2 regions of the Cryobacterium roopkundense genome follow, and region 2 is predicted to be linked to the other one. Evidence: riboswitches for the same ligand, from Rfam matches in the RefSeq annotation. Region 2 holds a riboswitch; the other holds the start of a gene.
What was found. A riboswitch is a leader RNA that binds a small molecule or an ion and turns the genes downstream of it on or off. The one in region 2 is predicted to bind thiamine pyrophosphate.
Positions count from the first base shown of each region.

Region 1 (15,540 bases), 3.3 Mb from region 2:
GGACGGGGGTGCGCGGGCGACATGCGCGCGCGCGCGCCCGGCGTGCTCGTTCGGGCCGGCGCCGCGGCACACGCCTGCGGGCGCTGCTGGCCGGCGGGCTCGTTCTCGGGATCGGCGCCACCGTGACGGTGGCCAGCTGGAACGACTCCGAGTACGCCTCAGCCACGTTCACGAGTTCGGTTTTCGACACGGAGTCCAGCGTGCAGGGTGCCGCCTACGCGGACAACGTCTCCGCACCAGGGCCCGTGGTCACCTTCAGCGGCGCGGGGCTCTCCCCCGGGGTGTCGCGGTACCTGTCGGTGAACATCCGCTCGAAAACAAACTCCGTCGCCGGAGCGGCTGTGCTTTCCGGTGCCGTCGTGACAGGAACGGATGCGGCGACGCTCGGTTCCGCCCTGCGCTATCGCGTGGTGCGTGGCGATACCGCCTGCACGGCGGCCGCCTTCACGGCGGCCGCGACCTACGTGGTGGGCACCCCGACGGTCAGTCGGGTTCTCACGGGCGCCCAGGAGCCGGGTGTGTCGAATCTTCTCGCCGCCGCGCCGAGCACGGGACCGGGAGCGGCCACCGGGTTCTGCTTCGAGGTGACCCTGCCCGCTGGGGCGGACAACGCACTCCAAGGCAAGGCCGCGGGCGCAACGTGGTTGTTCACCGCGACCTCGGAGTGAACGACAGCATGAGCGGGTCGAAGAAGTCCCTTGCGTCGTTCCTGTCGTCGACCCTGCTCAACCTGGCGGCGATCGGCGGGGTGTTATGCATCATCGGTGTGCTGGCCGCCGTGTTTTTCAACGTCACCCTCATCATGTTCAAGACGGGCTCCATGAGTCCCGCGATCACGGCGGGGTCTGTCGCACTAGTGCGCGAGATCCCGGCGTCGGAGATCGCGGTCGGCGATGTGGTCACGGTGGACCGATCCGGCCAGCTCCCGATCACGCACCGCGTGACCTCGGTTTCGGCTGGCGCGACCGGCGAGTGGCGCAGCATCACCATGCAAGGAGACGCCAACCCCGTCGCCGACCCCCAGCCCTACGACGTGGCGCAGGTGAGATTGGTGGTCTTCTCTGTGCCGTACCTGGCCCAGTGGATCGTCAACGTGTCGAACCCCTTCGTGCTCGGCGGCATCACCGTGGCCGCCGCGGCCCTGGTGGCCTGGGCCTTCTGGCCGCGTGATGACGAGAACGATCCGGTGAACGGGCCGCACGAGCCCGGCGGCTCGCGGGAGCCCGTCGCGCCCCGCGCCGTCGGCGCGCATACGGCGGCTCTGTGGATTGTGCCGCTTGGCGTGGCGCTGTCGGTGCTGGGAGCGCCGGTCCCGGCATCCGCCGCCACCCCCACACCTGTGCCGGTCGATACCCCGCCCGTGCAGGAAACCGTCGTCACCGGCGATGTCCTGAGCCTCACGTCGATTGGACGCCCCGCCGAGATGGGCAGCCTCACTCCCGGGCGGGTCGTGGAATGGCAGGTGGGGATTCAGCCGATGCGGGAAGTGACGGGTACGGTGCGGGTCGGCATCTCGGCAGAGGGCAACCTCGCCATGCCGGGCAAGCTGCAGCTGAGCGTTCTGTCCTGTCGCGTGCAGTGGGTCGACGGTGCCTGCGCGCGCGGGGAGAGCCTCTGGCTTCCCACGCAGGACCTCGCCGCGGCCGTCACGGCTGACGGCGCAGGCACCATACGCCCGCTGCAGACCATCCCGGCCGAAGCTGCCCGCTGGCTCCTCCTTCAGGTGACGATGCCCGCCGAATCGGGGGCCACCGGAACCGCAGAGGTGCGCATCCACGCCGAAGGCCAGGGTGAGGAGGGCCAGGACGACGAAGGCCTGGTCAGCGACGCTGGGGCCGGCACGCTTGCCCGCACAGGTTTTGCGCTCGCGCACACCCTGGTCCTTGCGCTCGCCGCAGTGGGTTCAGGGCTCGCCGCGGCCGGCCTCGCGCGGCTCGGGCGGCGGAAGGCCCGCACATGAGCGTGCGACGCGGTATCGCGGCTGGCGCGCTCGCCCTCCTGATGCTCGGCGTGGTGGGACAGACGGCGGCGTCGACGACGGCCGCGTGGAGTGACCCGTCCTATCACCAGGCGCAGTTCACAACCCTCGTGGTGTCTCCGCCCGCGATCTCAACGTGCGTGTTGACGCCGGGGCTGCTCGGCACGAGCCCGACGATCACACTCACCTGGCGACTGCCGGCCGGCACGAGCTACACGACGGCGAACGTGCGGTACTACGTGGCGCAGGGCGGTCTGCTGGGCAACCTCACCACCGTGGTCCTGGGAGCCAATCTCTCCACGACTGAGGTGAGTGCTGGTGTCTATCAGACCCAGTTCAGGTCGGGCCTGTTGGGCGGGCTTCTTGGGGGATCGTATGGCGTGTATCTGCAGACCGTCGACGGATCGGGATGGACCTCCACCCTCGCATCCGCTACCGCGTCGATGGGCCTCGCCGGGGCAAGCCCCCGCTGCGTGGTGGCGGCGGCGTAAGGGTAGTCTGAATGCGTGACACGGGGTGCCGATGCAGAAGGCCGGCTGAGAACAGACCCGTTGAACCTGATCTAGTCAGTACTAGCGAAGGGATGTCCGAGTGAATTCTCGCCTGCTGAACAACCGTGCCCACACCGTTGCCGAGCACCTCGTGGAACTGCGTCGAGCGGCCCCGCTCGTGCAGTGCATCACCAACTCGGTGGTGACAAATGTCACCGCAAACGTGCTCCTGGCCCTGGGGGCCTCTGCCGCGATGGCCGATGTTCCCGGCGAAGCGGGGGTGTTCGCCCCGATCGCCTCCGGGCTGCTCGTGAACCTCGGCACTCCCCACGCCGAGCAGCGGGTGGCCATGCTCGAGGCCGCGTGTGCGGCTACGGCGGCGGGTACGCCCTGGGTGCTGGACCCGGTGGCCATCGGACTGCTGCCGGTGCGCACCGCGCTCGCCGAAGAGCTGCTGTGGCTGCGACCCACCGTCATTCGGGGCAACCCCTCCGAGATCCTCGCGCTCGCCGGTGCGGGCGCGGGGGGCCGGGGCGTCGATTCAACCGACTCCGCCGAGGCGGCGCTGCCCGCCGCGCGCGGTCTGGCGCGCGATTTCGGCTCGATCGTGGCCGTATCGGGGCCGGTGGATGTGGTAACGGATGGCGCAACGGACATTCGGGTCAGCAACGGCACCGAGCTGCTCACGCGCGTGACCGGAGGAGGATGCGCCCTCGGCGCCGTGATCGCAGCCTTCGCCTCGCTCGGCGACGATAGGCTCGCCACGACCGTGGCGGCGTGTGCCGTGTACACGATCGCGGCCGAGCAGGCGGCTGCGGTGTCGCGTGGCCCCGGCAGTTTCTCGGTGGCGTTCCTCGACGCCCTCGCCACCGTTGGCGCCGACGATGTGCGCACCCTGGCGGCCATCGCATGACCCGGCCGTCGTCATCCGTCGATCTCTCGACCTATCTCGTGACCGACCCCGGCCTGAGCGGCGCGCGTGGCGTTCTCGGCGTGATCGAAGCCGCCGTGGCCGGGGGAGTGTCGATCGTGCAGATTCGCGACAAGACCGCGCCGACGCGTGAGCTGTACGAACTGCTACTCGCCGCCGCGCTGCTGACCGCGGGCCAGTGCGCGCTCGTGATCGACGACAGGGTCGACGTCTTTCTTGCCGCGCGAGCCGCCGGCGCCGTCGTGGACGGCGTGCACGTGGGCCAGTCCGATCTGCCGGCGACGGCCGTGCGTGCGCTGATCGGACCGGGCGCGGTGCTCGGTCTCACCGCCAACCAGCCCGCGCACATCGTGGCCGTGAGTGCCCTCCCGCCCGGAACTGTCGACTACCTCGGCATGGGAGTGATCCGCCCGACGCTCACCAAGAAGGACCATCCGCAGCCGCTCGGCGTCGACGGCTTTGCGCGGCTGGCCGCGACAACGTCGTTGCCCTGCGTGGCGATCGGCGGCGTCGCACTGGCCGACAGCGCCGCCCTCCGCGACGCGGGAGCGGCCGGGCTTGCGGTGGTGTCCGCCATCTGTGCAGCACCCGACCCCGAACGGGCGACCCGAGCATTCGTCGCGGCGTGGGCGCGAGCATGACCCGCATCCCGCGGGTCTTGAGCATTGCCGGCACCGATCCCACCGGGGGTGCCGGCATTCAGGCCGACCTCAAGAGCGTGTCGGCCAACGGCGGCTATGGCATGGCCGTGGTGACAGCCCTCGTGGCGCAGAACACCCGGGGGGTGCGATCGGTGCACCTGCCCCCGGTGTCGTTCCTCCGGGAACAGCTCGACGCCGTGAGCGACGACGTTGTCATCGACGCTGTCAAGATCGGCATGCTCTCGAACCAGGCCGTGATCGACGAGGTGAGCGGGTGGCTGCGGCGGGTGAGGCCGCCCATCGTGGTGCTGGATCCGGTGATGGTAGCCACGAGCGGCGACCGTCTTCTCGACGAACCTGCAGAGGCCGCGCTGCGAGGCCTGCTCTCGCTTGCCCACCTTGTCACGCCGAACCTGCCCGAACTCGCCGTGCTGGCCGAGCGGCCGGAGGCACCCACGTGGCCGGAGGCCCTCGCCCAGGCGCTCACCGTGTCCGCCGCCCATTCGGTGATCGTGCTGGTGAAGGGAGGCCACCTCGCCGGCGACGCGTCGCCCGACGCGCTCGTCGACGCGTCGGGTTCGCTCTCCGGCGGCCGCACTGTGATCGAGATGTCGGTCGACCGAGTGCCGACGCGGAACACACACGGCACGGGCTGCTCGCTCTCGAGCGCCATCGCCACCCAACAGGTTCTGCTCGGCGACTGGGAACAAGCGCTGACCGTGTGCAAAGCCTGGCTGACCGCGAGTCTGCGCCACGCCGACGAGCTCGAGGTGGGGCGGGGGAACGGCCCCATCAACCATTTCGCCACGCTGTGGGCGGCCGCCCGCCCGTCAGGCAGCTGAGACCAGTCGCCCACTCCGGCTAACGATGGCGGCGAGGGCCTGCCAGACGACGAAACCTTCCACCAGGATCGACAAAAGCCCGAGCGGTTCGAGCCAGTTTCCGATATCGTCCATGGCGCCCGGCATGCCGACGGTGCGGTTGATGACGAAGCCCACGATCACGGCTCCGGAGAGGGCAGCGGCAGCAATGAAATCCCGTCGGGAACCCACTACGAAGAGCCGCTCCATGAGCACGAGCGACGCGATGATGATCATGATGTACCCGACGCCCAGGTAGGGCGTCTCCGCAAGCTTGCCGGGCAGATCGAGTACATGGATGGCGGCGATCGACGCGAGTGAGATGCCCACGGCCATGCGTCGGTGGTTCAGGGTGCGGTCCGCATTCTGACTGCGGGATGACTCTGCGGTGGTGCGTTCCACGTTCGTGGTCATGATTGCCTCTCCTCGGGGAAAATCCCCAGCGAAACCATGACACGGCTCGTGCCTCCGAAACAGAGAGATGTCCCCGAACGCGCGGTCTCTTGGCAAGTTCCCAGACCACGTGCAGCTTCGTGACGGTTGTCAACGGATTCCCTCATGGTTAACCTTGGAATGTCCGTGAAAGATCGAAGCGAGGACCATCCGAGTGATCATCGAAGCGACCGGCCTGACCAAGACCTATAAATCCAAGAGCGGCCCCGTTCACGCGCTCGCCGGGCTCGACCTGTCGGTGCCCCGCGGATCGGTGAAGGCTCTGCTCGGCCCGAACGGCGCGGGCAAAACCACTGTCGTGAAGATGCTGACGACCCTGATCAGACCGGATGCTGGCACCGCCTTTCTTGACGGAATCGACGTTGCCAGGAATCCCAAGGCCGTGCGCCGCATCATCGGGGTATCCGGCCAGTATGCCGCGGTTGATGAGAACCTCACCGGCTTTGAGAACCTCGAAATGGTGGGTCGGCTGTATCACCTGGGTGGCGTCGCGGCCCGGCGTCGCGCGCACGAACTGATCGACCTCTTCGAGCTCACGGCGGCGGGGGACCGGCCGGTGAAAGGGTTTTCGGGGGGTATGCGACGGCGCATCGACCTCGCCGGAGCGCTCGTGATCAACCCCAAGGTGCTTTTTCTCGACGAGCCCACCACTGGCCTCGACCCGCGCAGCCGGATCGCCCTCTGGGACGTGATCAAAAAGCTCGTCTCCGACGGCACGACGGTGCTGCTCACCACCCAATACCTCGAGGAGGCGGACCAGCTGGCCGACGACATCGTGGTGATCGACGACGGACGAGTGATCGCGGAAGGCACCTCGGATCAGCTCAAGGCTCAGATCGGGGGACACCGACTCGTGGTGGCGCTCGTGAATGCCGGCGACGGTAACGCGGCCCGCGGCATCCTCTCTCGTCATGGCGCCGGGGAAGCGCTGGTGTCGAGCGACGGGCGCGGCATTGAGGTGGCTGTGAACGACGGGCCCGCTGCGTTACAGCACGTCTTGCGGGACCTCGGGGCGGCCGGCATCGAGCTGCACGACGCGGGCATGCGGCGTCCGACGCTCGACGACGTGTTCCTGAAGCTCACCGGGCACAAGGCCGACCTGGCGGCGGACGCCGAGCCCGATGAGCAACGGCCGGCGAAACAAAAAAAGGAGAAGGTGTCATGAGCACCCTGACACGCACCAGCCCGCAGGTGGCCAACCCAGTCACGATGAATCCGCTGTCGGAGTGGTACTCGGACGGCTGGACGGTCACCAAGCGCAACCTCGTGAAGATCAAGCGCTCGCCGGACATGCTCGTCTTCGCGGTGATCCAACCGATTATGTTCGTGCTGCTGTTCAGCCAAGTCTATGCAGGAGCCATTTCGGTGCAGGGCACCGACTACGTGCAGTTCCTGATGGCCGGCATCTTCGCGCAGACCGTGGTGTTTGGCGCCACCTTCTCCGGCGCGGCGATGGCCCTCGACCTCAAGGAGGGCATCGTCGATCGCTTTCGCAGCCTGCCGATGAGTTCCTCCGCCGTGCTGATCGGTCGCACGAACGGCGACCTCGCGCTCAACACGATCTCGATGGTCATCATGATGGCCACCGGTCTCGCCGTGGGCTGGCGGGTGAACTCCTCGCCGGCCGAATTCCTCGCTGGCGTCGGCTTGCTGCTGTTGTTCGGCTACGCGTTCAGCTGGGTGATGGCCTTGCTCGGCATGGCCGTGCGCACCCCGGAGGTCATCAACAATGCCTCGTTCCTCATCCTGTTCCCGCTGACTTTCATCTCCAATGCCTTTGTACCGAGCGAGACCCTGCCAACGCCCCTGCGCGTCTTTGCCGAGTGGAACCCCGTGTCAGCTCTGGTGCAGGCCGTGCGGCAGCTGTTCGGCAACCTGGGCACAGCTCCGGTGCCCGATATCTGGCCGATGCAAAACCCAATCCTGACGTCAGTGATCGGAATTGCCCTCATGCTCGTCATATTCGTGCCACTCTGCATTCGCAAGTTTGCTTCGATCAGTTCCCGCTAACGAAGACCAGGAGCCCGCCATGACTACGTCCCTCGGAATTGAACACGCCTTCAGTGGTTTTGCCGTGCCTGACATCGATGCCGCCCTCGAGTTCTATGGCGATATCCTCGGCCTCGATATTCGCCCGGGCGGGATGGGGCTCCTGCGGCTGCACCTTCCCGGCGGCGCCGAAATCATCATCTACCCGAAGCCCGACCATGTGCCCGCGACGTACACGATTCTGAATCTCGATGTGGCAGACATTGACGTTGCCGTCGACGAACTCATCGCCCGGGGCGTGGAGTTTCTGCGCTACGACGGTTTTCCCCAGGACGAGAAGGGCGTTTCACGCGGGGGAGACCCGCAGATCGCTTGGTTCACCGACCCGGGCGGCAACATCCTCTCGGTGCTACACAGCGCGTAGGGCAGGCGGGCGGGCGGCCGGTGAGGGCCGTCAGTTGCGGCGTTTGCCGCCCTTGGCCCGCGTCGGGCGGGTGCGACCGGGGGCGGCCTCCTGCCGTTTGCGCACGGCGGGCTTGGCCTGCGCGGCGGCGACCCGAATGGCCTTCGCGGCCGCCTTGGCCTTGTCGGTCTTCTTCGGTTTGCGGGGCGGCTTGGCTCCCGGCGCGCGTTCTTCCTCGGGCGGCGCTGCCGCTCTCGAACTTGCGCTTGAGCGGCCGCGCACGATGCCGATGAACTCTTCCACGTCGTCGGTGGTCTCCGCGGTGATCCAGGCGAGGGCGATCTGGGTCTCGGGCACGCCGTCGACCGGGCGGGAGATCACGTCTTTGCGGCCGTACAGGCGGGCGATCGAATGCGGCACGATGATGATGCCCACGCCGGCCGCGACCTGCTCCATCACGTCGTCCAGGTCGCGCATGGCGGGAAGCGGCCGGCGGGTTTCGTCGCGCACCTCGACGGCTATGTCACGCCACGCGGGCACCTCGTCCGGATGCTGGAGCAGGTGTTCGTCTGCGAGGTCTTCGAGCGCGACGGTGTCGGCATCCGCTATGGCGTGGCCCTTGGCTGCCACCACGACGGGCACCTCGCTGTAGAGTCCGATTACGCTCAGCTGTGCCTCGTCGATGGGCAGCCGCACGAGGCTGACCTCGGCGCGACCGTCGAGAAGGACGGAGACCTGCTCGCTCGTTTCGGTGCGAAATACGTTGAGGGGAACGTCTGGGCGTCGTTCGGCCCAGATGCGAGTCCACTTGGTGGGAGTCACACCGGCGACGAAGGCAATGGAAAAGCTCACCGGCATCCTTTCATGCAGCGTCGAAAGCCCCAACAGGGGTGCTCTCAGGCTATATCCTTAGACAATGAGTGCCGAAAAGAAAACCCAGACCATGAAGCCTGCCACGGCGGCCCAGAAACTCGGGATTCTGCTCGACGCGGCACCCGAAGACTTCCAGACCGCCCTGGTGACGCGCACGCAGCTGGCTGCTCTGATGGAGACGCCGCCGGAGTGGCTCGTTGAGCTGCGCGCCAACGGACCGCACCCCAAGCAGGTCGTCGCCGCCAAGCTCGGCGTGTCGATCTCCGGGCTCGCGCGCAGCGGCGCCACAGAGCCGCTCACGACGGCCGAGATCAGCGCCCTGCTGCAGCAGCCGCCGGCGTGGCTCGTGCTCGAGCGTTCCACCCAGGCCGGCGTTCGCGCCGACCAGATCGTGGTGAAGGAACGCGACGCCCAGCGCGCCGCGAAGAAGGCGCATATCGAGCGTCAGGCCGCGCAGGAGCTCGCCAAGGAAAACCGCAAGAACTAGCGTCGCCGCGTCGCCGCGTCGCCGAGGTCATGCGCCCGAAAGCTGCAGCTGCGGCTGTAATTTCAGGGGCACGAGCAGGGTTCGGGCGCACGTTCGGCCGCGCCGCAGGTCTGCCCTCGCGGTAGATCCGGCGCGACGGGCGGCATCCGCTCGCGAGACCGCCTAGTTGTACTGGGCGCGCAGGAACGCGACCACGTCGGCGAGCTCGGTCTGTGAGACGGAGTGGGCCATTCCCTCGTAGATGCGCTCTGTGAGGGTCGAATGCCCCGGAAGCCAGGCCTGTGTGCGGTCGATGGCACTTGCGACGATGATTGGATCGGCGGTTCCGCGTCCCCAGAACACCGGCAGGCGGCTCTCGGCCAGGGCGGCATCGCCGGCATTCGGCGCGCTCGGCACGAATCCCGAGAGCTGAACGGCGAACGAGAACCGATCGGGCGCCTGTCGCAGCAACTGCAGGGCCATCGCGCCACCCTGCGAGAATCCCAGCAGGCCAACGGATGTCGGCTGTTCCTCGAGTCCGTCGAGCCACTCGAGCACGGCGGCGGTGGCAGCCTCAACCGAAGCGTCATCCGGATTGCCAGGATCACTGATCGGGAACCACGCCCAGCCGCCCCCGGCCGGAAGCGGCGCGCGCAGCGCCGCGATCACGGGTTCGAGTGGCAGGTGCGGTGTGAGCGAGAACAGATCGCCCTCGTGCGAGCCGTAGCCGTGCAGGATGAGCAGCAGCGGGCGACCCACCCGGTCGGCGGCGGAGGCCGACCAGAGCACGGCAGCCGTGTCGATCGGCACGATGTTGTTGCTGTTGTCCATTGGTGCCCTTCACTTCGCGAATAGGTCAATCCTTTCATTGCATGGCAATCTTTGCGCCTGCGTGTCCCCGCGTATCCCCGCCTGCCGCCGCCCGTTTTCAGTCCGCGTGGCCAATTCGGGCTATTCGCCCGCGGATGCGGCGGTCGTCCCGAAATTCCGAGGTCGGCATCCGCTCGCCCCCTGAACTTCCTGAACGCGCCTCGCCAGAGGATCGCAAAGTGTGCTGGCCGCGCGCATCTGCGTCCGCGGTGCGCAAGAATGAACCCATGAGCGTGCGCACACCTGACCCCGATCCGGACTGGCTGCCGAAAGGCGATACCGGCGTACCGAACAGCAATCCGGCCTGGCTGAAAGACGTCGAGCTCGCGGAGATCCGCCGGCGGCTGCCCATCCTCTACATCGAAGCCGTCCCCGTGCGCGTTGACGGCCTCGGCCAGGTGGTGGAGGTCGGTGTGCTGCTGCGCGCCCGGCCCACCGGAGAAATGACGCGCACCCTCGTCTCCGGACGTGTCATGTACGGCGAGACGCTGCGCGACGCGCTGTTCCGTCATCTCGAGAAAGACCTCGGCCCGATGGCTTTCCCGCAGATGCCGGTGAGCCCGATTCCGTTCACGGTCGCGGAATATTTCCCGCTGCCCGGCATCACTGCCTTCACGGACGACCGCCAGCACGCCGTCTCGCTGGCCTACGTCGTACCCGTCACGGGAACGTGCGATCCACGTCAGGATGCGCTCGAGATCACCTGGATGACACCCGAGGAAGCAGTGTCGCCCGGAGTATCCGCCGAGATGGAAGGCGGCCGCGGGGCGCTGCTGCGCGCCGCGATGGCCTCCGTCGGGCTGCTGCGCTGACGTTCTGAAGCGGATGCGGCTCGCCAGAGGCGAGTGTCTTAGCCTGAATCCACCGATCGGGATCGAGATCTGACGGCGCGTTAAACCGAGAATGCCCATCTGATCAGGTAAATTAGGACTTGTCAAGAGTTCAGATTTACCAACCAGAGGAGCATCTCGTAGATGCAAGTTTCCCACACCAACCGCGCCGTTTCTGCATCATTCACCGACCCGAATCTCGTGTCGTCGGCGGGCTTGGTCCCGATCATGAAATTAGCCGCCCGTGCGGGGTTGGCGACCTTGGCCGATCAGTGGCTGAGCGTCCCCACCGACAAGGGCGCCAACGCCGGTCTGAAAGTCACGTCTCTGGTCGGCGGCATGGTCGCCGGCGCGGACTCCATCGACGACCTCGCCATTCTTCGTCACGGCGGCATGCGGAAAATCTTCAGCAACTGCTACGCGCCGTCAACGTTGGGGTCGTTTCTGCGCGCGTTCACGTTCGGTCACGTCCGGCAGCTCGACGCCGTCGCTTCCCGCTTCGTGCGGGGCCTGGCCGCGGAAACTCCGTTGCTCGTGCACGACACCGACGGCTACATGTTCCTCGACGTCGACGACACCATCATCGAAGTTCACGGCCACCAGAAGGAAGGCTCCGGCTACGGGTACTCCGGGGTGCGCGGCCTCAACGCGATCCTCGCGACAGTCAAGACGGACGTATCGGCGCCGATCATCATCGGCCAGCGACTCCGGCGCGGTGCCTGCGGATCACCGCGCGGCGCGGCCCGTCTGATCCGTGACGCCCTCGCCACGATCAAACGGCTCCGCGGAGCGGGAAAAGCACGCGTGCTCTTTCGTGCCGACTCAGCGTTCTACGGGCACGCCTCCATCAGCGCAGCCCTCAAAGCCGGCGCCGACGTTTCGGTCACTGCCCGGATGGACCCCGCCATCAAACGAGCGATCGGAACGATCCCCGGCGCTGCCTGGACCGCAATTGAATACACCAACGCCATCTATGACGAAGGCAGCAAAACATGGATCAGTAACGCCGAAGTCGCCGAGGTCCCGTTCACCGCGTTCACCTCGCGCAAGAAGAGCGAGCACATCACCGGGCGCTTGGCCGTGCGGCGGATCCCGGAACTGAACAAGAAAAACCTCGACCAGCCAACCCTGTTCGACACCCACCGATTCCACGCCTTTTTCACCACCAGCACCCTCGACACCGTCACCGCCGACAAAACCCACCGCGCCCACGCGGCGATCGAGCTCGTGAATTCCGACCTCAAAAGCAGCGCCCTGGCGCACCTACCCTCCGGTGTATTCACCGCCAACGCCGCCTGGCTGGTCATGGCCGTCATGGCGTTTAACCTCACCCGCGCCGCCGCGACGATCGCGGGAAACGGTCTCAGCCGATCGACCACCGCAACGATCCGCCGGAAACTTGTCAGCGTCCCCGCACGAATCTCAACCTCGGCGCGGCGCGTGACATTGCACCTGCCCGAACACTGGCCTTGGGAGAAACCCTGGACGGCCCTGTTCACAAAGAACTTCCGGCCCCAACAACCCGCCCCCACCTGACCAACCAGCCGACACCGACATCAACAGGAGCACCAGTGGAACACCCGGGCCGCGAGACCCGGACCACAACCACGCCCGAAACTCCGAAAGCTCGCCGAAACAAAATCAGGATCCGATCAGAGGTCGACCGGTGGATTCAGGCTTAGCCCAGACCGAGGGTGGCGAGGAAGAGCCGCGCGTAGCGGGGCGCGTCCACGTCGAGGGCTACCTCCACCGTCTCCCACTCTTCAGCGAGGCCGTGCACGATGTCTTCGCCCGGATGCCGGCGCAGGTCCACGAGGGTCTGGCCGCGCCCATAGCCGGAGAGCTGGATGCGCACCGGCCGCATTTCCGTGCGGAGCGCCCCGGGGTCGACGAGCGCGCACACCGCACCGGCGTCGCCGATGAGCCCCGAGTATTCGCTCGTACGGTCGGCACCGAGCACGATGCGGTTGGTCAGCAGCGAACCGACCACCCTGCCGAGTTCCGAGGAGCCCGTTGCCAGAGCGGATGCCGCGGGCTCGGCGATTCCGACCTGGTTGAACACGTCGAGGCCGTACATGAAAGTGGGAATTCCGGAGTCGAGAACGATCGCAGCGGCCTCGGGGTCGTGCCACACGTTGAATTCGGCCACGGCGGTGGCGTTGCCCACGCTCGCGGACCCGCCCATGAACACGATGCGCTCGATGTTCGAGGTGAGATCCGGGTACTGACGCAGGAGCAAAGCAAGGTTGGTCTGCGGGGCGAGCGCCACGAGCGTGACCGGGTGGGGACTGGCCTCGATGAGCGTGCGCATGAGTTCGATCGAGCTCACGTCGCGGGCGCGCCGATCGCTCGGCGGCAGGCGCAGGGTGCCGAGACCGCCCTCGCCGTGCACGTGCGAGGCCGAACGGGCGGGTTCAAGCAACGGGCGGCGTGCTCCTGCGGCCACCGGAATATCAGGGGCGCCGGCCACATCGAGGATGCGCAGCGTGTTCTCCACGACCCGCTCGAGGGAGGCGTTGCCGGCCACGCAGCTGATGCCGAGAACGTCGAGCCCTGGGTGGGCGACGGCGAACAGGATTGCGAGGGCGTCGTCGACACCCGTATCGACGTCGAGGATGACAGGGATGGCTGGCGAGGTAGGCATCCGTTCAGCCTAGTTCGCCGGCCGGGGTCGCGGCGCGCTGCTGTGGCCGCACGCCGCCGCTGTAGCGGTAGCGTGCCGCGGTTCAGGCGCTACCCGCGGCGCACAGCGCTGCTGTGGCGGCGCGCGACCGCTACGGCGGTGGCGTGCCGCGACAACGGCGCGGCACCGTGGCTGGTGGCTGGTGGCTCGCCGCGGGCCAGCGGTCGCCCTAGCGAACCAGGCGAACCTCGTGCAGCTGCTCCCCGAGCACCTCTTCAACCTTCTCGTGGCCGTCGGGTGCGTACCCGTTGCGGGCATAGAACGCGTGGGCGCGGGGGTTGTCCGCAGCCACCCACAGAATTGAGGGGCCGGGATCGACAACGGCGTCGAACATCCGCTGGCCGGCTCCGGTGCCCTGATACGCCTTCAGAAGGTACATCACGGTGAGCTCGCGGGTGCCGGCCGGCTGGTCCTCGTCGTGGGTGGGTGCGCTGCCCGCGAAGCCGATGATTTCGCCCTCGACGAGGGCGACGACCTGGCGATACTGCGCGCCCCTGGTCGTGATGCCGTGCCACATGGCGGCGAGGCGTTCGGGCCGCAGCTTCGACAGAGCCGCGGCGGTGAGCAGGTGATCGTAGGTTTCGTGCCAGCAGGCCGCGTGCACGCGACCGAGGCTGTCGGCATCCGCTTCTTCGACGGGCCGAACGACAACAGTGGTGTTCATGTAGCGACTGTACCTGCGTTTCGCACCGGCTTTCGCCGCAAGGCAGCCGCATGGCCGAGCGGCGCCGGTGGCCAATTCAGGAAAGGCCCCGGCCGGAGGCGAGACCGGGGCTTGGTTGCGCGCCCGGTGCCGGTGTCTGGCGAGACCCTCCTGAATTCGCCACGGAGGGTGGGTGAGCTCACACGCAAAACGGGCCGGCCTCGTGAGAGACCGGCCCGTCAGGCGTGATTCAAGCGGATGCCGCGGGGCTTAGCCCTGCGAGCGGCGCGGTGCGCCGCGGCCTGCTCCACCGGATGCGGCGCCGCGAACGAGGCCGCCCACCTGGAGGCTGCCGACGCGGGGTCCGCCGGAGCGACCCGCTGCCGAGCCCGAGCTGGTCGTGCGCCCGCCGGCCGCGGGACGGCTGGTGCGACGAGCGCCGCCGGCGGAGGCCGCGTCGCTGCTGTTCGAGCGTCCGCCACGAACCTCGCGGCTGCCGCTGTCGCGTGCGCCACCATCGCGTGCGCCGGAGTCGCGTCCGCCACGGCTGCCGCCGTCGCGATCGCTGCGCTGGCCGTTGCCGCCCTGTGAGCGACCGCCCTGTGAACGTCCGCCCTGTGAGCGACCGCCCTGTGACTGGCGCTGCTGCTGCGGCTGCTCGACGCGGGGGAGCGGCTTCACGTAGGCGGCCACGTCGCCGACGAGAGCGTCGACGGCCGGGGAGGCGGAGTCAACGCGCTGCGGGGTTACCTTGATTGCGGCCTTGCGCAGCAGTGCGTCGGTGTCGCGCTTCTGCTCGGGGAGCACGACGGTGACGACGTCACCGGCGCTGCCGGCGCGGGCGGTGCGGCCCGAGCGGTGCAGGTACGCCTTGTGCTCTGCGGGCGGGTCAACGTGGATGACGAGCTCGATGTCGTCTACGTGAACGCCGCGAGCCGCGACATCCGTTGCCACGAGCACCTTGACGGTGCCGGCGCTGAAGGCCGCGAGGTTGCGGTCACGGGCGACCTGCGAGAGGTTTCCGTGCAGGTCGACGGCGGGGATTCCGGAGTCGGTGAGGCTCTTGGCGAGCTTCTTGGCCTGGTGCTTGGTGCGCATGAAGAGGATGCGACGTCCGCTGCCCGAGGCCAGCTTCTGTACGAGGTCCTTCTTGGAGTCGACGCCGGAGACCTCGAACACGTGGTGGGTCATGGCGGAGACGTGGCTGTTTGCCTCGTCGACCGAGTGCATCACCGGGTCGTGCAGGAAGCGGCGGACGATCTTGTCCACGCCGTTGTCGAGCGTGGCGGAGAAGAGCATGCGCTGTCCGTTGGATGGCGTCTTGTCGAGGATGCGCGTGACGACGGGCAGGAAGCCCAGGTCGGCCATGTGGTCGGCCTCGTCGAGCACCGTGATCTCGACGGAATCGAGGTTCACGAAGCCCTGCTTC
Region 1 covers NZ_JACHBQ010000001.1:592-16,131, forward strand. Annotated here, with positions in the region: gene BJ997_RS00010 (SipW-dependent-type signal peptide-containing protein) at 1-668, shown strand, start outside; gene BJ997_RS21115 (signal peptidase I) at 641-1,960, shown strand; gene BJ997_RS00020 (hypothetical protein) at 1,957-2,469, shown strand; TPP riboswitch at 2,481-2,579, shown strand; gene thiM (hydroxyethylthiazole kinase) at 2,570-3,382, shown strand; gene thiE (thiamine phosphate synthase) at 3,379-4,041, shown strand; gene thiD (bifunctional hydroxymethylpyrimidine kinase/phosphomethylpyrimidine kinase) at 4,038-4,883, shown strand; gene BJ997_RS00040 (twin-arginine translocation signal domain-containing protein) at 4,872-5,315, opposite strand; gene BJ997_RS00045 (daunorubicin resistance protein DrrA family ABC transporter ATP-binding protein) at 5,503-6,519, shown strand; gene BJ997_RS00050 (ABC transporter permease) at 6,516-7,364, shown strand; gene BJ997_RS00055 (VOC family protein) at 7,384-7,767, shown strand; gene BJ997_RS00060 (LysR family substrate-binding domain-containing protein) at 7,798-8,598, opposite strand; gene BJ997_RS00065 (DUF5997 family protein) at 8,663-9,106, shown strand; gene BJ997_RS00070 (alpha/beta hydrolase) at 9,269-9,916, opposite strand; gene BJ997_RS00075 (NUDIX hydrolase family protein) at 10,183-10,767, shown strand; gene BJ997_RS00080 (IS1380 family transposase) at 10,930-12,321, shown strand; gene BJ997_RS00085 (nucleoside hydrolase) at 12,464-13,429, opposite strand; gene BJ997_RS00090 (GNAT family N-acetyltransferase) at 13,638-14,132, opposite strand; gene BJ997_RS00095 (DEAD/DEAH box helicase) at 14,382-15,540, opposite strand, start outside.
Region 1: it holds a riboswitch for thiamine pyrophosphate, as region 2 does, so the genes downstream of both, thiM (hydroxyethylthiazole kinase) here and BJ997_RS15430 (3-oxoacyl-ACP reductase) in region 2, are expected to answer to the same signal.

Region 2 (15,540 bases):
GGGGAGCGGATGCCGCGCGGCGGCGGTGCCGGCATGATCAACTTCGGCTTTCGTGCGCCCAAGGTGGCGCCGCGCCGGGTGGCTGCCCTGCCGCTCTCGCACTCGGACGGCGTGATCGCGCAGATGGCGGCCTCCATTCTGCTCGACTACCCGTCTGCGGAACGGCGGGAACGCTTCGCGGTGGTGCGGGCATCCGTCCTCACGTTGCCGTCTGCCCTGCGGGCCGCGTTCGACCAGTTTTTTGCGGGGATCGACCCGATGACTCACCAGGAGCTCGAGGCGCACTTTACGGCGACGTTCGACCTGAAACGCAAGTGCTGCCCCTACCTCTCGTACTACGCCGCGGGGGACACCCGGCGGCGGGGCATGGCGCTCGTGCGGTTCGTGGAGGCGTATCGAGCGGCCGGCTGGGAGGTGGCGGCCGACGAGCTGCCCGACTACCTGCCGATGGTGCTCGAGTTCTCGGCCCGCTCCGACTCGCCGATCGCGCAGGAGCTGCTCTCGGCGCACCGCGACGGTATCGAGGTGCTGCGCAGCGCGCTCGAGGCCGTGCGGAGTCCGTACGCGCACGTCGTGGAGGCGGTGTCGCTGTCACTTCCCGAGATCGACGAGGAGACCCGCCAGCGCTACCTCGATCTCGTGAACGAGGGGCCGCCGACGGAGACCGTGGGCATGACGTTCCTCGGCAATCTGAAACCGTTCGGCATGAGTGAAGAGGCACGAGTATGAACGCTTGGGATTACCTGCTCTGGGTGGCATTCCCCTACGCGGCGAGCGGGGTGTTCGTGGTGGGTCACCTGCTGCGCTACCGCTACGACCAGTTCGGCTGGACCTCCCAGTCGAGCCAGACGTACGAGAACAGGTTGCTCCGCTGGGGTTCGCCCCTGTTCCACTACGGAATTCTCATGGTGATCGGCGGGCACGTCGTGGGTCTGTTCATCCCGAAGCCGTGGTTGGAATTCTTCGGCGTGACCGAGCACATGTACCACCTCGGCGCCACCTGGCTGGGCAGTTTCGCGGCCCTCCTCACGGTGTCGGGCCTTGCCATTCTCATCTATCGGCGCCGCCGCACGGTGCGGGTGCTACTCGTGACCACAGTGATGGACAAGGTGATGTACGTGCTGCTCGCCGGCACCATCACCTTCGGCACGACGGCCACGGTGCTCTACCAAATCTTCGGCGGCGGGTACGACTATCGCGGTTCGATATCGCCGTGGATCCGTTCACTATACGGGTTCCAGCCCGACCCCTCGCTGATGAGCGACGTGCCGTTCTTCTTCCAGTTGCACGTGCTCACCGCGACGGCGCTGTTCCTGCTGTGGCCGTTCACGAGGCTCGTGCACGTGTTCTCGGCACCGCTCGGCTACCTCGTGCGCCCGTACGTGGTCTACCGCTCGCGCGACGATCCCCGCGGCGCCGGCTCTCGCGCGCCGCGCCGCGGCTGGGAGAAGAGCGAGCGCCCCCTGGAGCGCGCCCGCCGCTGACGCCCCCGTCGAGACCCCCCGAGCCGGTCTCGCACGTTGGCTCGCGAGGTCTCGACACGCTCGCAAGCTCGCTGCTCGACCAGCGGTGCGGGGGCTGCGCGGAAAGAGCCACCTCCACCCGCACCCTCCTTTTCGCTGGTCGAGGCGCGACGAAGGAGCGATCGAGACCCCGTGAGGCGATCTCGCTCCGTGATGGGCGTAATCAGCGAGAGACTTTCAGCATGACGATACGGATCAAGCGCGCCTACGAGCCGGCCTCCTCCCACGACGGATCCCGCGTGCTGGTCGACCGACTCTGGCCGCGCGGCGTCTCCAAGGAGCGGGCGCACCTCGATGCCTGGCTCAAGGAGGTGGCGCCCTCACCCGCGCTGCGCACCTGGTGGCACCACGATCCCGAGCGCATGGACGACTTCGCGCTGCGCTATCGGGCCGAGCTCGACGGGCATCCGCTCACCGTGGCCGCTGTCGCCGAACTGCGCGCCCTCGCCGCCGCCGGCGCCACCACCCTCGTGTACGGAGCGAAGGACCCGCACGTGAACCACGCCCGCATCCTCGCCGAGTACCTGGCGGAGTCCCCCGAGTAGTCGGAGCCCGCTTTCGCAGGGCGCTCCGAATGGGGCAGAGCGCATGTCGGCGGGCGCGAGTACCATCACAGGCAACGTCAGCGGGTGCACGGGCGCACCCGCGGAAGAGGGGTTCTCATGAGCACCAACACGGGCGCGAAAACCGCGAGCGAATCGGCCGGCCGGCGCGGGGCATTCGACACCGGGGCATCCACCGGCGGGGCATCCGGCACCGGGGCGCAGAAAGCGCGGGCGATTGCCGAGGCGGCGCGCGAAACGGAGTGGACCAGACCGAGCTTCGCCAAGGGCCTCTACCTCGGAGCCTTCGACGTGGGGCTGATCCACCCGGTTCCGCAGCCCTCGGCGGCCGTCGCGGCCCGCGGCGACGCCTTCCTGGCCGATCTCGAGGAATATTGCGTCGCCCTGGACGGCGGCCGCATCGAGCGGGAAGACCGCATCCCGGACGAGTACATCGCGGGCCTCACGGAACTCGGCGTGTTCGGCATCAAAATTCCCGACGAATACGGCGGACTCGGGCTGCCCCTCGTGTACTACGGGCGGGCGCTCATGATGCTCGGCTCCGTGCACCCGAGCATCGACGCGCTCGTCTCGGCGCACCAGTCGATCGGCGTGCCGGAGCCCGTGCACATGTTCGGCACCCCCGAGCAGAAGAAGGAGTACCTGCCGCGCTGCGCGGCCGGCGCGATCTCGGCGTTCCTGCTCACCGAACCCGACGTGGGGTCCGACCCGGCGCGCATGCACTGCACCGCCGTGCTCAGCGACGACGGCAGCGAGTACGTGCTCAACGGCGTGAAGCTCTGGACCACCAACGGCGTGATAGCCGAACTGCTCGTGGTGATGGCTGCGGTACCGCCGCGGGAGGGTGCGCGCGGCGGCATCAGCGCCTTCGTGGTGGAAGCGGATGCCCCGGGCATCACCGTGGAGAACCGCAACACCTTCATGGGACTCAAGGGCATCGAGAACGGGGTGACCAGGTTCCACGACGTGCGCATTCCGGTGGCCAACCGGCTCGGCCGCGAGGGCCAGGGGCTGAAGATCGCCCTGACCACGCTCAACACCGGGCGGCTGTCCATTCCGGCGATCTGCGCCGGCGGTGGCAAGCTCGCCCTCAAGATCGCGCGGGAGTGGTCGGCGGAGCGCGTGCAGTGGGGCCAGCAGGTGGGCCGGCACGAGGCCGTCGCCACCAAGCTCGCGTTCATCGCCGCCACGACGTTCGCCCTCGAGGCCGTGTTCGAGGTATCCGCGGCGCTCGCCGACGCCGAGCTCACGGACATCCGCATCGAGGCGGCGCTCGCGAAGCTGTGGTCGAGTGAAATGGGCTGCCTGATCGCCGATGAGCTCGTGCAGATCCGCGGCGGGCGCGGCTTCGAAACGGCGGACTCGCTCGCGGCCCGAGGGGAACGCGCCGTTCCCGCGGAGCAGCTGTTCCGCGATTTGCGCATCAACCGCATCTTCGAGGGATCGAGCGAGATCATGCGCCTGATGATCGCCCGGGAGGCCGTGGACGCGCACCTTGCGGCGGCCGGCGACCTCGCATCGGTCGACGCTAGTGTCGGGGCCAAGGCGCGGGCGGCCGGCAAGGCGAGCGGATTCTACGCGCGCTGGCTGCCGCAGCTCGTGCTCGGCAAAGGCTCGCTTCCCGGCTCCTATGGCGAGTTCGGCGAGCTCGCGCGGCACCTGCGATTCGTGGAGCGGCAGTCGCGCTCGCTCGCGCGGCGCACGTTCTACGCCATGGGGCGCTGGCAGGCTGGGCTCGAGAAGAAGCAGGCGCTGCTCGGGCGCATCGTCGATATCGGCGCCGAGCTCTTCGCCATGAGCGCGGCGTGCACCCACGCCGACGCCATCAGGGCCGCCGACCCGGCGGAGGGCCTCGCCGCGTATAGCCTCGCCGACGCGTTCTGCGAGCAATCCCGCGTGCGCGTCGACGCGCTGTTCCACGGCCTCACCCACAACTCGGACCGCTCCGATCGCCGGTTGGCCGGCCGGGTGCTCGACGGGGAGTTCCTCGCGATCGAACGGGGAGTGCTCGACGGCTCGGAAGGAACCGGACCGTGGATCGCGGCTACCCCACCCGGGGCTTCCTCTCGCGAAAATGTGCGGCGGCGCTACCGCTGACGGGATTAGGAGGGTGAGAGGACAATCCCGCAACGCCAGCAGGCGACGGGGAGTTCACCGGGCACGAAGGCGCCGCAGTCGGGGCAGACCTGCTCGAGCCAGCACACCGGGTCGCCGCCGATCGGCTCCGCATCGCTGTCGTTCGTCATCGAGTCCCCTTCCCCGTTCAGTATGTACCTCGGCTGACCGAGACAGGCTCGAAGCCCCGCTGAGGCTTCGGGCGGCCTGAGGGGCTCAGCTCGGGAACGGAGCGCCCGGCCGGGCGTAGTAAAACCAGGCGAGGCCGGTGCACAGAACGCAGAACACCGAGCAACCGACGAAGAACGCCGTGGGGCTCATGGCGGTGAGGGACAGCCCCACGATCAGCGGTCCGAAGGCGGCGATCGCGGCAGTCCAGCCGATGGCGCCGCCCGCCTGGCGCTTGGGGAAGATCATCGGCATCTGCTTGAAGGTGCCGGCGTTGGCCAGCCCGGAGAAGAAGAAGATGGCGATCATCCCGCCGAGGAAGCCGGAGAATTCGCCCACGTCTGTCGGGGTGAGGAAGAAGGCTGTGAACACGGTTCCTGCGGCCATGCCGGCGCCGCCGATGAATGTGAAGATCGCCCCGCCGAACCGGTCGCAGAGCGGGCCGCTCGCGGCGCGCACGAGGGCGCCGACCACCGGGCCGATGAAGGCGAAGGCGAGCGGGTCTGGGGCGTTCTCGAAGTCGCCGTAAACGTTGAGGATGATGAGGCCCATCTGGGCGGCGAGCCCGCTGAAGGCGCCGAAGCTCATCAGGTAGATGGCGGTCATGATCCAGGTGTGCTTGATGGTGAAGATGTCCATCTGCTGGCGGAAGTTCGCCGTGATCGGCACCTTGCGCAGGTACTTGAGCGAGAGCAGCACGGCGAGCAGCACCCAGGGGATGAGCACGAGCCCACCGTTGTGCAGCCAGACGAACTGGCCGTTCTCCTCGCTCTGCGGGGTGAGTGCGGCGGTACCGAGCAGTCCGAAGCCCACGACCCACGGCGTGAGCAACTGGATGAGACCGATCCCGAAGTTGCCGATACCGGCCTGGAGGCCCAGGGCGGTGCCGGCGAGGCGCTTGGGAAAGAAGTAGCTCGTGGAAGCCATCAGCCCCGAGAACGCTCCGCCACCGATGCCGGCGGAGAACGAGAGCGCGAGCATCACCCAGTAGGGCGTCGACGTGTCGCGAGCCACGAGGGTCCAGCCGATCATCGGCAGCAGCAGCAGGCCCGACGACAGCGCGACCAGCACCCGGGAGCCGAGAATCGGCGGCAGAAACATGAAGACCAGGCGCAGCAGGCCGCCGGCGAGGCCCGGGAGGGCCACGAGCCAGTACAGCTGCTCTGTCGACAGGTCGAAGCCGATGCCGTTCAGCCGCGGCGCGATCGCGCTCACCAGGTACCAGGCGGCAAACGTGAGAGTGAGGCTGTAGGTCGTGATCCACAGGGTGCGCCAGGCGAGCTTGGAGTCCCACGTCTCCGCGTGTTCCGGATCCCAATTGGAAAGGTCCGGCTTGAGAATGCTCGGAGCGAGTGGGGGAGAGACGGCAGACATATGCTTCCTCGGCACTAGTGAAGTCGGGCACCGGCGGCCCGCTTGATGCCATCCTGATCGGGTCGGCCTCGGCTCTCAACGCGCAAACACCGTGAAAAATGATTCAGCCTGTCGAACCGTGCGGGGTGGCGGCCAATTCAGGAAAAACGCGGCCCGGGGCATCCGCTCTCGCGGCAGGTAAGCGGATGCCCCGGATCGTGCCGAGGATCTCCTGAATTGACCACGCGGGGAGCGGCCGAGTTCTGAGCGGTGGATGGCGGACACCGGGGTGTCGGGGCCGGTTGGTACTCTGGAACTGTGAAGACACAGCTCAAACTCGGCGCCGACGTGCACGCCGTTGTGATTACCGTCAGCGACCGGTGTGCCCGCGGCGAGCGGCCCGACCTGTCGGGACCGGCTGCCGTCGACGCGCTCTCCGCCGCCGGAATTCCCTGCGGAGCGGCGCGCGTGGTGCCCGACGGCGCCGAGAGTGTGGCCGGGGCGATTGCGGCGGCCCTCGCCGATGGCGCCCGTCTCGTGATTACAAGCGGCGGCACCGGTGTGAGCGCCCGCGACCTCACCCCCGAAGGAACCGGCCCGCTGCTGCGCGTGCTGCTCCCCGGCATCGCCGAGCGCCTCCGCGCGCAGAGCGCCGCCACCATCCCCACCGCAGTGCTCTCCAGAGGTCTGGCCGGAGTGGCCGAATCGGCGGGCAACGCGGGCGCGCTCGTGGTGAACCTGCCCGGCTCCACGGGCGGCGTGCGCGACGGCGTGGCCCTCGTGGCCCCGCTCGTGCGGCATGTGCTCGACCAGCTGGACGGCGGCGACCACTGATGCCCGGCCCGCTGGGATTCGCCCTCGTGACGGATGCCCCGCTCGACGTGAACGAACACGTGGCGGCTGTGTCCACGCCCGCGTCCGGCGCCGTGGTGACGTTTATCGGCCAGGTTCGGGACCACGACCCCGACGCCGCCGGTCGGGTCACCGGCCTCGACTACAGCGCGCACCCCGACGCGGGGCGAATCATCGGCGAGATCGCGGGCAGGGTGCGGGCGCAGCATCCGCTTGTCACGCTGTGCGTGAGCCACCGTATCGGCCATCTCGACGTGGGCGACCTGGCACTCGTGGCGGCGGTGTCGAGCGCGCACCGCGCCGTGGCCTTCGCTGCCTGCGAGGCGCTCGTGGAGGCTGTGAAGGCCGAGGTTCCCATCTGGAAGAAGCAGTACGAGGCCGACGGCGCACACACGTGGGTGGGCCTGACCTAGCTCCAGATCGGGTTCCAGGTGCCGAGTGCCACCGCGGAGCCGAGTGCCCCGGACGTGATGAACACTCCGACGGCAAGCACCGCGGCGTCGAGCCGGCCGAACGTAGACTGCCTGGCCCACGTGCGCTCTCTGCCGCCGAATCCGCGGGCTTCCATGGCCACGGCGAGCTTCGTGGCCCGGCGCATGGCCTGCACAAGCAGGGCCACCCCCTGGCCGACGGATGCCCGCAGTCGCCCGAATGCGCCGGCATGCGACCCGGCACCCCGCGCCCGCCTCGCGAGCCCGAGGGTCTGCCACTCCGAAACGAGCAACCCCACGAGGCGCAGGGCTGCCAGCGCTCCGAGCACAAAGCGGTGCGGCAGTCGCAGCTTCTGCGCGAGGGCATCGGCGAGGTCGGTGGGATCGGTGCTCGCGATCAGGAAGAGGCCCGGCAACCCGATCGCGAGGCCGCGCAGCACGATCGCGGCCGCCGATTCGAGCGATCCCCCGGTGAACACGACTGGCCCCCAGACGAGCAGCACCGTGCCGACTTTCGGCGCGAGCAGGGCGGTGCCGTAGCCGCCCACGATCGCCGCGGCCAGGATGGGCCAGCCTCGGGCGAGCAGGGTGCGCAGCCGCAGGCCGGCGAGGGGCAGCAGCGCGAGTTCGCAGGCGAGGGCCACGGCAGCGGATGCCCAATCCACCGTGAGCAACAGCGCCACCGTGAGGAGCAGGGCCGCCCCGAGCGTGGACAGCGGGTTCGCTCGGGCGAGGAACGGGCGCGTGGGGGACGCCGCCTTCTTCCGCTCCGCCGGCACGACGGTCAGAGTGCGCGCTCGGTGTGCGCCCGGCGGGAGGCCAGGCTCGTCAACGCACCGGTTCGGCTCAGCGCGCGAACGGCCAGCCATGACAGCAGCCCGGCAACGAACGCCCCGGAGACGGCTCCGAGTGCGACGTACACGGCCTTCCATTCGAGGGCCCAGGCCACGTGGGAGGTGACGCTGCCGTGCACGCCCATGAACGCTCCCGACACGGCGCCGGCCAGGAGGGCGACCGGCAGTGTGAAGCGGCGATACAGGACGGCTGCGAACACCAGTTCGGCTCCGACGCCTTGCACGAGCCCGGCGATGATCACCCCGAGGCCGAAGGCCGAGCCGAGCATGGCTTCGACCACGGCGGCGAGCACCTCGCAGAAAAGTGCTGCCCCGGGCTTGCGGATCACGAGTGCGCCGATCACCCCGGCGATCAGCCAGCCTCCGCCGTACAGCCCGCCGAGCGGTGGGAAGGCGGCGGTGAGCACGGCGATTCCGGCGTACCCGGCCGACCAGGCCCAGAAGATCACGCCCACGGCGACGGAGACCACCGACGCGACGATGATGTCGACCACGCGCCACTCGCGCACCTTTCGGGTCGCGGGCGTGGGCGCCTCGGTCGACGGTGCCTCGGCGGACGGTGCTTCGGCGGTGGGTGTCACGTCGGTCATGTGTTCCTCCTGGAATACGAATGGGGGGTTGTCTGGTGGGCGGCCCACGCGCGCATACCGCCGGGGACATGGCGCACGCGGGTGTAGCCCCGTTCGAGGAGAACGGCCAACACGGCGGCCGAGCGACTTCCGGCGGTGCAGTGCAGCACGATGTCGCGGTCACGGTTGAGATCGATCGTGCCGGTGGGCTGCAAGCCGGTTCCGATCCGGGATTGGGGGACCGAGCGCGCTCCCGGGATGCGGGCCAGGTCGAATTCCTGCGGCTCGCGCACGTCGATCAGGTCGAAGTCGCACAGACCACGGCCGCGATCGTCAAGCAGAGCCACGAGCTGCTGAACGGTGAGGTCCCGCTCGGACGTGCCGCAGAAGCCGGCAGCGTCCACTAGCTCGGTCACCACGGGCGCGTGCGGGTCTTTCGTGAGGCCGATTTCCCGCCACGAGGCGTCGAGGGCGTCGAACAGCAGCACCCGGCCGAGCAGCGAGCGCCCGACGCCCGTGACGAGCTTGACGACTTCGGCCACCATCGTGCCGCCCACGACGGCGCACAGCATGCCGAACACCCCGCCCTCCGCGCACGACGGTGCCGATCCCCGCTGGGGAGCCTCGGGAAACAGGTCGCGGTAGCTCGGCCCGGACGGCCCGTGGAAGACGCTGACCTGCCCGCCGAACTGCGACAGGGCTCCCCACACGCACGGGATGCCGAGCAGGGTGGCCGTGTCGCTCACGAGGTAGCGGGTGGCGAAGGTATCGCTGCCGTCCACGACGAGGTCGTACCCGGCGCACACCTCACGGGCGTTCGCGGCGGTGAGCCTCGTGTCGTGTTCGCGCACGTCGACGAGGGGGTTCAGCCGAGCGATGGCGTCGCGGGCTGACGCGGTTTTCGGACGGGCGACATCCGCCTGCCGGTGGATCACCTGGCGCTGTAGGTTGCTCAGGTCGACCACGTCGTCGTCGACGATGCCGAGGGTGCCCACGCCGGCCGCGGCGAGGTAGAGCAGCACGGGGGAGCCGAGGCCGCCCGCGCCGATCACGAGCACCCGCGCGTTCTTCAGTCGACGCTGGCCGATCGCGCCGATTTCGGGCAGCAGAATGTGCCGCGAATAGCGCTGCTGCTCGGCGGCGGTGAGGCTCGCGCCGGGCTCGACGAGGGCGCTCACAGGTCGGCCCGGCCCTGCATGGCGGAGGAGGCGAGGGCGTGTTCCCGTTTGGGAATGCGCCCGGCCTGGCGCGCCAGCCGGCCGGCGCGCACGGCGTATTTGAAGGCCTCGGCCATGGCGAGCGGATGCTGCGCGCGGGTCACCGCGGACGCGAGCAGCACCGCGTCACAACCGAGCTCCATGGCGAGGGCGGCATCGGAGGCGGTGCCGATGCCCGCGTCCAGTACCACCGGCACCGAGGCCCGGCTCACGATCAGCTCGATGTTGTGCGGGTTGAGGATTCCGAGGCCGGTGCCGATCGGGGCGCCGAGCGGCATGACGGCGGCCGCGCCGAGCCGTTCGAGCCGGAGTGCCAGCACGGGGTCGTCGTTGGTGTAGGCGAACACCTGGAAGCCGAGGGCCACGAGTTGCTCGGTCGCGTCGAGGAGTTCCACGGCATCGGGCAGCAGGGTGTGTTCGTCGGCGATCACCTCGAGCTTGATCCAGTTCGTCTCGAGCGCCTCGCGGGCGAGCTCCGCTGTGTGCACGGCCTCGCGGGCCGTGAAGCAGCCGGCCGTGTTGGGCAGCACCCGGATGCGCTGCTCTCGCAGCAGGTCGAAGAGCGAGCCGGCCACCGACGGGCTGTAGCGGCGCATGGCCACGGTGGTCAACTCGGTGCCCGAGGCGAGCAGGGCGGCGCCGAGACCGTCGAGGCTGGGCGCACCGCCGGTTCCGATGATGAGTCTCGAGCCGAGGTGAACGCCGTCGATTACGAGGGAGTCGGTGGCCGGGTGGGTGCGTAGATCTGTGACGTTCATGTTCAGCCTCCCTGGGCGGCCGAGACGAGCTCGATCTCGTCGCCGGGGTTGAGCGCGGTGTCGGCCCAGCGGCTGCGTGGCACCACCCGGGAGTTGAGGGCCACGGCGATGCCGCGGGTGTTGGCCGGGTCGCCGGTAATTTCGGCCACCAGGTGCGTGACGGTGTCACCGGCGGCGATCGCCCGGCTGGTGCCGTTGAGGGTGACGGTGGGCGGTGATTCAGGCATGGGATACCTCCTGGGGAGCTGGTGCACGAAAGCGGTCGGGGTGAAAGCGTTTCCAGCGCGGGTCTGGCGCGCCGTCGAGCAGCTCGACGCAGATTCGCGCGGCGATCGGAGTGAGAAGCACGCCGTGCCTGAAGAATCCGGTGGCGATCAGGAGACCGGGGGCGACCCGCCCAATCAGGGGTGCGTTGTCCGGCGTGCCCGGGCGGGCCCGGGCCGTGACCTCGATGAGCTCGAGTTCCGCGACGGCGGGCACGAGCACCTGGGCGTCGTGCAAGAGCCGATGCACGCCGCCGGCCGAGACGCCCGGGCGCCCGTCTTCGCGGGAGGTGGCGCCGATCACGACGGTGTCGTCTGTGCGCGGCACCAGATACACCGGCAGCCCGCGCACGAGCCCGCGAATCGTGCAGGTGAGCAGCGGGCGCAGGTGGTCGGGTACCCGCAGCCGCAGGATATCGCCGAACACCGGGCGCAGCGGGAGCGCGACCGGCAGGCCGGCAAGGTGCAGGGCACCGAGGCCGTTCGCCACGATCACCTCGGCGGCGCGCACGACGCCTCCGCGGGAGAGGGCGACCCCGGTCGTCGGCGAACCCGCGTCGCGGGGGTCTTCGTGCAACACCTCCGTGGCACTCTGCGCAATCATGCCGGTACCGGCCGTCTCCAGGGCAGCCCGCAGCCGCTCGGCGAGCAACCGCGGGTCGACCTGGTGGTCGTTCGGCACGCTGAAGGCCGCCGAGATCGACGCGCTCAGCAGCGGTTCGGCCTCGCGGGCCGAGCGGATGGTCAACGGCAGCACGCCGAGTCCGTTCGCCTGCTGCAGCAGGCGCAGGTCGTCGAGGGCGCGACGGTCCGCGGCATCCGATGCCACGGTGAGGGTGCTGGTGGTGCGGTAGCCGGTTGCCGGGCCGAGTTCGGCAATGAAGCCGGGGTACAGGGCCGCGGAGGCCAGCGTGAGCTCGAGCAGGTCTTCCTCCTCGTAGTGCAGCTCGCTGATCGGCGCGAGCATTCCGGCGGCGGCATACGTTGCGCCGGTGGCCGGGGCCGGATCGATCACGGCCACGGTGCGGCCGGAGCGGCAGACCTGCCAGGCGATGCCGAGACCCACGATGCCCGCTCCGATCACGGCCACGTCCACGGTGACGTCCGCTGGACGGTCAGCCACGTGCCGCCCCCGCCGGCGCCAGATCCGCCCAGACTGACGGCCGCCCCGCCGGCCGCCCCGCCGGGCGCTCGAGTCCGAGGTGCGAGCGTAATGTGCGGCCGGCATACTCGCGGCGGAACACCCCGCGAGCCTGCAACACCGGCACCACGTGGTCGACGAAGTCCTCGATGCCGCCGGGCAGGGTCGGCGGCATCAGGTTGAAGCCGTCGGCGCCGCCCTGGTGCAGCCAACGGATCATCTCGTCGGCGATCTGCTCCGGCGTGCCCACCATGGTGGCGTGCCCGCCGCCCGCGGCGAGGCGACCCAGCAGCTGACGCACGCTGAGCCTCCCACCCGAGCGCCCCGGCACGGTCTCGCAGATCTGCAGGATGGTGGCATAGCGGCCCTGCGGGCCGGTGAATTCCGCGAGCGGCACGAGCTTGGGCATCGGCTGGTCGAGCTCCCAGTTCGAGCAGTCCAGCCCGACGAACTGGCCGAGCTGGCGCAGCGAATCCGCGGCGGGCAGCAGCGCGTCGAGCTCACGCTGCTTCGAGGCCGCCTCGGCCTCGGTGGAACCCACGTAGGTGACGAGCCCGGGAAGGATGGGCACGGCATCCGCTTGCCGGCCGGCACGGCGGATGCGCAGTTTCAGGTCGCGGTAGTACTCCTGCGCGCTCGGCAGGTCGGCCGCGACAGCGTAAACGGCCTCGGCGCGGCGGGCGGCGAGGGCGCGCCCGGGGTCGGAGGCGCCGGCCTGGAACAGCACGGGGTTGCCCTGCGGCGGGCGGGGCACGTTGAGTGGGCCGTCCACGCGGAAGTGCGCGCCCACGTGGTTGAGCGCGCGCACCCCGGCCGGATGGGCGAACTCGCCCGCGCGGTTGTAGCGCAGGGCGTCGTCGGCCCAGGAATCCCAGAGCGCCAGTACGACATCAACGAATTCCTCGGCGCGGGCGTAGCGCTCGGCATGGGTGGGCATCCGCTCGAGGCCGTGGTTGCGGGCCTCGGCGTGCCACATGGAGGTGACGACGTTCCAGCCCACGCGGCCGTCGGAGATGTGGTCGAGGGAGGCTAGCAGGCGGGCGGCGTGGAACGGGGTGTAGAACGTGCTCGACACTGTGGTGACGAGGCCGATGCGGGTGGTGGCGCGGCTCATCGCGGCGAGGGCGGTGATCGGCTCGAGAAACCCGGTGGGACCGTCGGCGACCGGGCCCACCGCCTGCCCATCGGCGAAGAACACAGCGTCGAAGAGGCCGCGCTCGGCGGTCTGCGCGAGGCCCTCGAAGTAGGCGATCGACCCGAGCTGCTCCACCGAGGAGAGCGGATGCCGCCACGCGGCCTTATGGTGCCCGCAGCCGGTGATGAATAGGTTGAGGTGCAGGCGGCGGGTCATCCCTTCACCAGGCCGCCGTCGACGATGAGGTTTTGCCCGGTGACAGCGCGGCTCCAGGGTGAGGCGAAGAACAGGGCCGCGTCGGCGAACTCCGCGGGCGTGGTCACTCGGCGCAGCGGGGTGCCGGCGGCGATGACGTCGAAGACGGCCTCAGGGGTGGCGGCGCTCGCATCCGTTGTGCGGAGCAGGCCGCCGCTGATCATGTTCACCGTGACGCCGTGCGGGCCGAGGTCATGGCTGAGGGTTCGGGTGAGCGACAGCAGCGCCGCCTTCGCGGCGGTGTAGTCGTGGTACGGCACGACGGGGTTCTGGAACAGGTTCGTACCCACGTTGATGATGCGGCCGAAACCGGCGGCGCGCATGCCGGGCAGGGCGGCCTGCACTGTGTTGAGGGCTGCGCGCACGGTGCCCTCAAACTGGGCGCTCAGGTGCTGCCAGCGCAGCTGCTCGGCGTTCGGGCGGGCGTCGCCGTTGAACGAGAAGTCGGCAAGGGCGTTGTTCACGACGGTCGTGACGGGGGCACCGAAGTGCGTGCCGGCCTGCTCGACCAGGGCGGCGACCTGCGCAGGGTCGCGCACGTCGGCGCGCAGGGCGATGGCACGCTCGCCGGCCTGGTCGGCGGCGTCTGAAGCCGCGCCGGCGCTGCCCAGGTAGTTGATCACCACGCGGGCCCCCTCACCGAGGAACGCCTGCACGAGGTGGGCGCCGAGCCCGCGGGCTCCGCCGGTCACGAGCACGATCTGGTCGCGGATGGGTGGGGCCTGCGCCGTGGCTCGTGCTGCGTCGAGTGTTGCTGTCGTCATCGGGTGCCTTTCAACCGGTGGCGAAGGCAGACCCGTGCGTTCGATGATTAACCGACCGCGGACATCCCTTCGCCAGTGCTAACTGGATCAGGTTCGACGGGTGTTATCTCAGCACGTGTCGGTCCAGCCGACGTGGCACCCCGTGTCACTGCTACCGACCATATTGCGTCGGCATAACTCCTGCAAATCGGCACGGCCTGGCCGGACTGCCGCGGGATTCCAAGGAGGAATTGTGGCCGGCCCAGATTCTGCAGGAGTTATGCCACGGTGAAGCGGATGCCGCGGGCCGGGCCCGGCGGGTCAGCCGCCGGCGAACGGGGGCAGCACGTCGACCGAATCCGTCGCTGTGAGCTGCACCGCATCATCCGAGGCCCTGGCACCGTTCACAAGCAGCGAGCAGAGGCCGAGAACGCGCGCGAATTCGGCGCCGTAGAGCCTCACGAGTTCGGCTCGGAGGTCGCCGATGCTGTTCGCGTCCACGGCGGCGCCGTCGGTCCCGGCGGCCTCGGCGGCGCCGGCGAAGAATCGAAGTGTGGCCATCAGTGCTTCTCGCCGGTCCAGCCGAGGGCGAGCTTCGTCGCGTCGCTGCAGGCCCGCTCCACATCCTCACGGGTGCCGCCGTTCTGTGCGGCGGCGAGGCCCACCAAGAATGTGCTCAGCGGGGCGGCCGGCCGGGCCACATTGTGGGCCACGTCGCGGGCCACGTCGAGCAGGGCAGCAATGGGGACCTCATCGGCGTCGAGCCCGAGCCGTGCGGCCAGGGCCACGAGCCACTCCTCGAGGGCTTCGGGCGGCAGGGGTGCTGGGGTGCTCATTCTGGGCTCCTCGGGCTCTCGGGTGCACCGGTCAATCGCGCAGTGCTGTCTAAAACATCCTGCCATGTGTCCACGTCACGCGCGGCGCCGGCTTCGTCGCGGATGCCACGCAGCGTGAGGCCGCCGAGAAGCTGGCGCATGCTCGCGCCCTGGACGCGCGACTCGAGGCTGTTCATCGCCTCAATCAGTGCTTCTGTTCGGTAGGCGCCGGCGAGCCATTGGGCCTGTCCGTTGGCGTCCTCGAGGTATATGCCCTGGACGGCATGTGGTAGGTCCGCCAGCGTTGCGAGCAGGCTGCGCGCGGCATCCGCTGCCCAGGGCAGGTCGCACGCCAGCACGAGCAGCCAGTCGGGCCGGTCGTTCTCAAGCGCAGTGAGGCCCGCGGCGATGCCGGCGACCGGACCACCGAACGGGGGATCCTCGAGGGCCCAGAGGGTATCGGCGGCACCCGCGGCCGGGCGGGCCTCCTCGGGGCCTACGATGACGACCCGTCGCACGAGGTCGCGGGCGTCGAGCACCCGCGAGAGCAGGGTGCGCCCGGCAACCTCGACGGCCGGTTTGACGGCGCCGCCGAGCCGGCTGCCTCGCCCGCCGGCGAGCACGATGAGGTCCACCGTCGGCGCGGCGCTCATGGTCGCGCCCCTTGTAGCGGCGCGCTACCGCCACGGCGACCGCGGGGCGCGGTAGCGGCGCGGAGGCACTCGGGGGCGGACGGCGCGAATTCGGCGTGCGACCGGCATGGCGCGGCGCTGCCGCAGCGGCGG
Region 2 covers NZ_JACHBQ010000001.1:3,304,985-3,320,524, reverse strand. Annotated here, with positions in the region: gene narJ (nitrate reductase molybdenum cofactor assembly chaperone) at 10-729, shown strand; gene narI (respiratory nitrate reductase subunit gamma) at 726-1,484, shown strand; gene BJ997_RS15495 (DUF488 domain-containing protein) at 1,706-2,068, shown strand; gene BJ997_RS15490 (acyl-CoA dehydrogenase family protein) at 2,186-4,183, shown strand; gene BJ997_RS15485 (hypothetical protein) at 4,189-4,332, opposite strand; gene BJ997_RS15480 (MFS transporter) at 4,418-5,743, opposite strand; gene BJ997_RS15475 (MogA/MoaB family molybdenum cofactor biosynthesis protein) at 6,041-6,556, shown strand; gene BJ997_RS15470 (molybdenum cofactor biosynthesis protein MoaE) at 6,556-6,987, shown strand; gene BJ997_RS15465 (energy-coupling factor transporter transmembrane component T family protein) at 6,984-7,793, opposite strand; gene BJ997_RS15460 (ECF transporter S component) at 7,790-8,449, opposite strand; gene moeB (molybdopterin-synthase adenylyltransferase MoeB) at 8,446-9,606, opposite strand; gene BJ997_RS15450 (thiazole synthase) at 9,603-10,403, opposite strand; gene thiS (sulfur carrier protein ThiS) at 10,406-10,630, opposite strand; gene thiO (glycine oxidase ThiO) at 10,623-11,789, opposite strand; gene BJ997_RS15435 (LLM class flavin-dependent oxidoreductase) at 11,782-13,158, opposite strand; gene BJ997_RS15430 (3-oxoacyl-ACP reductase) at 13,155-13,961, opposite strand; TPP riboswitch at 14,009-14,114, opposite strand; gene BJ997_RS15425 (MoaD/ThiS family protein) at 14,262-14,501, opposite strand; gene BJ997_RS15420 (DUF6457 domain-containing protein) at 14,501-14,776, opposite strand; gene mobA (molybdenum cofactor guanylyltransferase) at 14,773-15,408, opposite strand.